2 regions of the Halobacillus sp. ABA4_118 genome follow, and region 1 is predicted to be linked to the other one. Evidence: riboswitches for the same ligand, from Rfam matches in the RefSeq annotation. Region 1 holds a riboswitch; the other holds the start of a gene.

Region 1 (4,060 bases):
CGGCACTTACCCCGTTCGCTTCTCCGACCGTCATCACGTCATAATTATCGTATGTGCGGTCTTTGAATTCCTGAAGGTGGGTGTGGATCCCTTTTTGGTTCATATGCATATCAAAAGAGGACACATACGTTTCTTTTTCAGGGTTCGGCATATCTGGAAAGCCCGGCCGCTTTTTGATATGGCTGATGGCATCTATGCGGAAACCGTCGATTCCTTTATCCAGCCACCAGTTGACCATGCTGTATAGAGCTTCGCGGACGTCTTCGTTCTCCCAGTTCAAGTCCGGCTGCTTTCTGGAGAACACATGAAGGTAATACTGCCTTGTTTCCTCGTCATATTCCCATGCCGATCCTTCAAAGATACTCTCCCAGTTGTTCGGTTCGCGGCCGCCTCTGCCATCGCGCCAGATATACCAGTCCCTCTTGGGATTGTCCTTGGATTTCCGGGATTCCAAAAACCATGGATGTTCATCACTTGTATGGTTGAGGACGAGGTCGATGATCAACTTCATGTCACGTTTATGCACTTCCTTAAGCAGCTCGTCGAAATCCTCCATCGTTCCGAATTCATCCAGGATGTCCTGATAATCGGAAATGTCATAACCGTTATCATCCTTCGGGGATTTGTACATTGGGCAGATCCAAATGAAATCAATGCCCATATCCTTCAAATAGTCCAGACGGCTGATCATTCCCTGCAGATCGCCGATCCCATCTCCATTTGAATCCTGAAAACTTCTAGGGTAAACTTGATATCCTACCGCTTCTTTCCACCATACCCGTTCCATATACAGCCCCTCTTTCCTAATAAAATCATTCGTGATATGCAAACGTTTTCTCAGTGAGAATGATTGAATAAACAGCTTGTTTATTCAATAACCATAACCATGAAAATCTAAAAATATATCTTATTATGCAAACGTTTTCCTGATAAATCTATACTAGCTGATTTTCTTCTGCTTTACAATAGGAGGTTCGTGAAAAGAGCAGGCTTACACATCATTGGATTGTTAAAATCAGGTGGTGCATCTTCTGTTGAGGATGTTGAAAGGCTGTCATGAATCCTGTTGATTTCACAACAAAGCGGCGTGAATCCGGTGGACAGTTATCCGTGTGCCCATCATAAGGGCGGTCAGTTTTATGAGTACATAGCCTTAATGGGTGCTGTTTAAACCTTAAGGATTGCGGCAGATGGGGATTTCATATATATTTAAAGTAATTCAACTGAATATGGAAACCTTCGGGGTCGGGTGAAAGTCCCAGCCGGCGGTAATGAGCTTATGCTCTCAGCCCGCGACGGAGAATCAGTGTTAAGCACGGTTCTCCCTGATTTGGTGAAATTCCAAAGCCGACAGTTAAAGTCTGGATGGGAGAAGGTTGTGGAAACGTATCGGTACCGTTCATGCAACACGTGTACCCTTTGTTTGCTGTACGCAAAAAAATGACGTTTAAGACCCTGGAGAAGTATGTCTTCTTCAGGGTTATTTTTATGGAAAAAGAGCAGGTGATGAAGATGGAGCGTGATGAGCAGTACATGGCAATGGCTGTACAGATGGCCAGGGAAACGGTCGGCCAGACGAGTCCCAACCCTTCAGTAGCCGCCATTGTGGTCAAAGATAATCAAGTCGTCGGTATAGGCGTGCATGTGAAGGCTGGTGAACCTCATGCGGAAGTGCACGCACTACGGATGGCAGGAGAAAAAGCGGAAGGCGCGGACATCTATGTCACTCTTGAACCGTGCAGCCATCATGGACGGACACCTCCGTGTGCCGAAGCTGTCGTGAAGGCAGGCATCCGCCGGGCCGTTACGGCTTCATCGGATCCGAACCCTAAAGTTTCCGGCCGGGGCATTGAAATGATGAAGCGGCAGGGCGTGGAGGTCCGGACGGGTGTTTTGAAAGACGAGGCAGATGAACTGAATCGTGCCTTCTTTCATTACATTCAAACAGGTGAACCTTATGTCCGTTTAAAGACAGCGATGAGCCTTGACGGGAAGATTGCCACCGCCAGTGGAGAGAGTCAATGGATCACAGGAGAAGAGGCGCGGCAGGACGGACACCGCTATCGTCATCAATCGGACGCGATTCTAGTCGGGATCAATACGGTCATGATGGATAATCCGACATTGACGACAAGAATTCCGGGTGGCGGAAAGCATCCGATCCGTCTTGTCCTCGATACGCATCTTCGTATTCCGACTGCTTCGAATCTGATACAAAATAATGAATCTCCAACGTGGATTTTCACGTCAGCGGATATACCGGATGAAAAGCGTCTGATTCTTGAAGAGCATGCCCATGTCCACGTCATTCCGCTTGGCCGCACCATCGATCCTGGAGAAGTCCTGCGCTATTTAGGAAAGCACAAGGTCACCTCTCTCCTTGTTGAAGGAGGGGCCACCATTGCCGACGCTTTTGTCAGATCAGGAAAGGTGAATGAGACGATTACGTATATTGCTCCCAAATTGATCGGTGGAAAAGAAGCACTGACCCCGGTTGCCGGCCGCGGCATCCAACAGTTGAAACAGGTGACATCTTTTGAGTTTGTATCGACCGAACAGCTTGGAGAAGATATTAAAATTGTTTCGATAAGAAAAGGGGAATCCTAATGTTTACAGGAATTGTAGAAGAAATAGGAACACTGCAGTCCGTTAAAAGTAAAACGGAAGCTTTGGAGATAAAGATTGCTGCATCCAAAATTCTGGAAGATATCAAGCTTGGGGACAGTATTTCCATTAACGGTGTCTGTCTGACCGTGACAGATTATACGAAGGATACCGCATCCTTTGATGTGATGCCGGAAACATACCGCGCCACCAACATCCATGAATTAAAGCAGGGCAGCGATGTCAATCTTGAACGCGCGATGGCGGCAGATGGGCGGTTCGGCGGTCACCTTGTATCGGGTCATATTGACGGTACGGGCAGCATTGTATCAAAAAGGCCGGAGTCCAACGCCGTCTATTACGACATACAGCTTCCGTCCGACTTGGTTCCTTATTTTGTCTATAAAGGCTCGATAGCTGTTGATGGTACATCCCTGACTGTATTCGGAGTAGAAGAGGATCGTGTCACCATTTCTTTGATTCCGCACACGATGGAACATACCGTTCTCGGCAGGAAAGGTCCGGGAGACAAAGTTAATATCGAATGTGACATGATTGGAAAATATGTCGCTCACTTCCTGAGTGGGCAGAATCAAGAGCACCCGCAAACAGCCATCTCCAAAAAGATGCTGGCTGATAACGGGTTTGCATGAAGAGGGGGAAAGCATATGTTTGATTCGGTTGAAAAAGCGATTGATGTATTGAAGCAGGGAAAGCTTGTCATCGTTTGTGATGACGAGGACAGGGAAAATGAAGGGGACTTTATTGGAATCGCGGAGCATGCTTCCACGGAGATGATCAATTTTATGATCAAGCATGGGCGTGGGCTGGTTTGTGCCCCGATTACGAATGAAACAGCTGGAGCGCTCGAGCTGATGCCTATGGTCAATGACAATTCAGACCCTAATCAGACAGCGTTTACGGTCAGTGTGGATCATAAAGAGACAACAACTGGAATTTCAGCGGACGAACGGGCCCTGACCATCAGGGAAATGCTGAACCCGGAAAGTAAAGCTTCCGATTTCCAGCGGCCCGGTCATATTTTCCCGTTGATTGCCAAGGAAGGCGGTGTCCTGCGCAGAGCGGGTCATACGGAAGCGGCTGTCGACCTGGCACGTCTTGCGGGAGCCCGGCCGGCAGGTGTCATCTGTGAAATCATTAAAGATGATGGAACGATGGCCCGTGTGCCTGACCTGAAAGAAATGGCCGAGGCGTTTGACATTCCGATGATCACCATTGCGGATTTGATTTCATACCGCCATGAGCAGGAAAACCATGTGACCCGGGAAATCGAGGTGCAGATGCCTACAGAATACGGCGAATTCCGAGCGGTAGGCTTCAAGAATGATATCGATTTTAAAGATCACATCGCTCTTGTAAAAGGAGACATCAATCCGGAGGAGCCGACCCTTGTGCGGGTACACTCCGAATGTCTGACAGGGGATGTCTTCGGCTC
Region 2 (4,060 bases), 670 kb from region 1:
TTCCATCGACAAGACTCAATCCAGCTAAATCTACTACAGGAACTCCTTCCTGAGTGAAGATTCCTTCAACTTCAAGCGGTGATTCCTGCAGGGTGTCCTGCGGGCATGCACCAGGGAAATCTGTGTGTTCCTGGAACGGAATGGTTGTCGAAAGGGTAACTAATTCCAACCCTAGAATGTTTGTACGGATGTTGATCGTAGCGGGGATCAGTCCGATGTTAACGACTTTATTTTTGATGATTCTTGCATTCATTGTGATGTTATTCAAGTCAGGAACGACTTCAATTGATAAGATTCCGGCAATAGTAATTGCACCAAAAAGGGATAGAGGAAGCGTTGTTTCAGCAACCTTCTGCACTTCTTTTGTACCAACCAAAGCATTTTCTACAAAGCAGTCGCTGTTTAGTTTAGCCGGCTTCATTTCAGGTTTTTTGAAGCTGCACTTACATCCGGACGGACAATACTGTTTTGTCTCGGCTTTCTCTTTTTTCTTAGGAAACTTCATCGGCAGTTTCCCGGGCACGGAAATTTTCCTGCAGTGCGCCATATTTCTTCCACCTTTATCAATAAATTTGTGTTGTACATAGGTATACTATTCCTGAAGAGATGGACGGTGTAGGCCGGTGTGATAGATTTACTGGAATAGGCTGTAAGATTCGTTTAGATGCCGCTGAAAGAACTTCCTGATCACGGACGTGTCTGTCTGCAGCAAACCGGTTTATCGGTCATGGACTCCGCACAGAAGGGCATTTGTTTTAAGGAATGATAGGTAATGGAATGATAAAAGAGAGCTTATCGATAAGCTCTCTTTCCTTCCAAATGAAAAATTTAGTCGTCTTCGGATCCGGAGAAAGTGAAGGATGAAGTTTCTGTGTCCTGCCTGCAGCGGTTGGGGTTCAAATCACAAACGTTGCCGTGCGCGTCACGAATAACAGGTCTTGTAACCGTAATGGTGGTTTGAAGAATGATTTTCACAATGATCCCGTCTACCAGCCCTAATCCAGCCAGATCGACAACGGGAACTCCCTCCTGCGTAAAAATCCCTTCGACTTCGAGTGGTGTTTCTGTCAGGGTATCTTCCGGACATGCCCCGGGGAAATCCGTGTGGGCTTGGAATGGGATGGAAGTATTCAATACACCAGTTCCCAAGGCACCATCGTTATCAAGGAAACTGACAGTCACTACAGCCGGAATTAAGCCAATGTTGACGACTTTGTTTTTAATGATCCGGGCGTTCATAGTGATATTCTCCAGATTAGGGACGACTTCTACAGACACCAGGCTGCCAATTGTAATTCCAGTAGCTGCGAATAAACCGAGTGGCAGGGTGGATTCAGCTACTTTTTGTACCTGTTTTGTCCCAACCAGAGCATTTTCTACAAAGCAGTCACTGTTTAGTTTGGCGGGCTTACGTTCAGGCTTTTTAAAATGACACTTACATCCGGATGGACAGTCATGTTTTGTCTCGCCTTTCTCTTTTTTCTTAGGAAATTTTATCGGCAGTTTCCCTGGAACGGAAACTTTCCTGCAATTCGCCATGTTTTTCCACCTTTATCCATAATATTGTGTGGTACATTGGTATCGTATTCATCCCCGGATAGCCGGTGTAGGCCAATGATAGATTTAACAGATCTGCTTTTTGATCAAAACAGAGGAGGGAAACGGCCGTCAGAACTTCCTGCTTGCACAGAGTACAGGTTTTGTATAAAATAAAGATACAAATTTATATTGATTCCATCTTCGGGGCAGGGTGAAATTCCCGACCGACGGTAAGAAGGCCTAGTGACCTTTAAGTCCGTGACCCGTGCAGTTCTTCTGCATGGCTGACCTGGTGAGAGTCCGGGACCGACAGTTACAGTCTGGATGGGAGAAGATGTCGAGCGGAACAGGCAGCGCATGCTAGATATGCTGCCTCTATTTAGCCGTGGACCAAGACCATCCCTAAGCCCAATGCTTCAGGGGTTTTTTATTGGTCAGGCTCAGCCGCTCACCTTCATCTGGGATGTGAATCAATGTGTAAAGATGAAGGGGGAGATCGATGATGAACCGTTATCCGGCTCAGTCATCAAGAAAATTATTTACATTGATTACGATTGCTTTGTTTGGGACCATTTCCATGGTTCTGATGCTGCTGAACTTTCCGCTGCCGCTGCTTCCGCAGTACTTGAAAGTGGATTTCAGTGATGTTCCTGCCCTGCTTGCAGGCATCATGTTTACACCCGCAGCAGGCATCCTTGTTGAAGCGTTAAAAAATGGTCTTTATTTTATATATACCGGTGCAGGAGATCCGGTGGGAGTGGTCGCAAACTTTGCCGCAGGCCTCTTGTTTATCCTTCCGGTTACGATGATCTATCATAAATTCAAGAGTGTTAAATCGCTTGTATCAGGACTTGTGACGAGTTCTCTGATTATGGCGTTCGGCATGGGTGTACTGAACTACTTTGTCATCCTTCCGGCTTACAGCTGGTTCATGGGATGGGAAACGATGAGTGCACAAGTGAAATGGATAACAGTAGTAGCAGGGATTCTGCCATTCAATGCTCTTAAAGGAATCATTGTGAGTGCACTGTTCACCCTGCTCTTTGTACGGATGAAACCTTGGATCGAACAGAAAAGTCCGCGGTCCTCATCCGCAGCGTAAAGGGAGAGCCGGCGAGTTATGAACTCGCCGGCTCTTTTTATATCGAAAAGGAAAATGATATAGAGGAAAGAATATCCTTCACTTGAAAAACATAAGGTTTTTTTCAAGATGCTGGCTGGGGTGTCAGGGTCTTTATCTATGAGCTGGAAAACCAGTGCGTTCTCCCATGTGTAAAAGCATCGTAAAAGGAGAAAGTAAACATGCTCTTACTATTTTGAAAGAGGTGTTTATGGATGAAAAAAATCATGGGAGCTGCTTTGCTGGTGATGGTTACATTAAGTGGCTGCGGAATGAACGGGAACGAGGATGGGCCGGAGGATATCAATTATGAGCCTGCCCGTTATGAACGTACAGATAGGAATGAAATGCCGGAGGAACAGCGTTTCCGCAACAACCGGGAGCACCAGGACATCGATGAAATGAGACGGGATTATGAAAGGGATGTGCGTCAGAACGGGGAACGGGACACGCCGTTCAATATGGACGAAGAAGAGCCGGATTTAGATGAAGAACCTTCCGAACAGCTTCGGGAGATGGATTGACAAAAAAAGGATGCCGTTTTGATGACGGCATCCTTTTTATCAGGCATCCTTTTCTATTTCCCGTTCTTCTTCAACGGTGTAGCGGGCGGTTGGAAGAGCTTCAAGTCTTTCGACAGGGATTGGGTCCCCTGATTTCTCACTGACGCCGTAACGGCCTTCCTCGATTCGTTTCAGGGCATCTTCCGCTGCCATGTGCTTCTCCCTTGCCTGTTCATAAAACGTCTGGCGTTTTTCCCGTTCGTGCTGATCTGTACCAAGGTTTCCCGGGTGGTCCGCGACGCTGGAAATTTCCCCTGTCCGGTCATTCGGATAAAGCTCCTTGGCATCATCCTCTTTGTACTTTTCCATTTCCTGTTCAGCTTCTTCTTTCATTTCTATGATCTGTTGTTTGAATTGTTGAATCTGCTTGTCTGATAACATGCTTCATGTCTCCTTCCTTTTTATAAGGATGGCTTACTTTTTTAAAGGGACAACCCCGAGGGTGCATCTGGAAATACAGAGCAGCGTGCCGGATTCATGGACGATACGGATTTCCCACACCATTGTCGTTTTACCAATATGGGAAGGGACGGCTGTTGCTGTCACCCAGCCTTCTCTTGCGCTCTTTATATGGTTGGCGTTGATTTCAATACCGAAGACCTGCTGCTCGTTGGTATCGATGTTTAAAAATCCGCCGATACTTGCGGCGCTTTCAGCCAGGGCAACGTTCGCACCGCCGTGGAGGAACCCCATCGGCTGATGAGTACGGGCATCCACTGGCATGCGCATTTCCACTGCATCCGGTTCTGCTTTCATGACTTCCATCCCCAGGGCTTCCATCAATGTATTCTTCATCATCATCTCATTCATAGTCATCCCATCCTTTATGTAATATTCC

The links. A riboswitch is a leader RNA that binds a small molecule or an ion and turns the genes downstream of it on or off. The one in region 1 is predicted to bind FMN.
Region 2: another riboswitch for FMN. It lies ahead of ACXAGL_RS02065 (ECF transporter S component); the one in region 1 lies ahead of ribD (bifunctional diaminohydroxyphosphoribosylaminopyrimidine deaminase/5-amino-6-(5-phosphoribosylamino)uracil reductase RibD).

The regions. Positions count from the first base shown of each region.
Region 1 covers NZ_JBSWWS010000001.1:1,066,548-1,070,607, reverse strand. Annotated here, with positions in the region: gene ACXAGL_RS05290 (glycoside hydrolase family 13 protein) at 1-787, opposite strand, end outside; FMN riboswitch at 1,232-1,381, shown strand; gene ribD (bifunctional diaminohydroxyphosphoribosylaminopyrimidine deaminase/5-amino-6-(5-phosphoribosylamino)uracil reductase RibD) at 1,513-2,607, shown strand; gene ribE (riboflavin synthase) at 2,607-3,257, shown strand; gene ACXAGL_RS05275 (bifunctional 3,4-dihydroxy-2-butanone-4-phosphate synthase/GTP cyclohydrolase II) at 3,273-4,060, shown strand, end outside.
Region 2 covers NZ_JBSWWS010000001.1:397,138-401,197, reverse strand. Annotated here, with positions in the region: gene ACXAGL_RS02075 (hypothetical protein) at 1-547, opposite strand, end outside; gene ACXAGL_RS02070 (hypothetical protein) at 829-1,539, opposite strand; FMN riboswitch at 1,733-1,879, shown strand; gene ACXAGL_RS02065 (ECF transporter S component) at 2,039-2,641, shown strand; gene ACXAGL_RS02060 (hypothetical protein) at 2,875-3,183, shown strand; gene ACXAGL_RS02055 (TraR/DksA C4-type zinc finger protein) at 3,223-3,603, opposite strand; gene ACXAGL_RS02050 (hotdog fold thioesterase) at 3,637-4,023, opposite strand.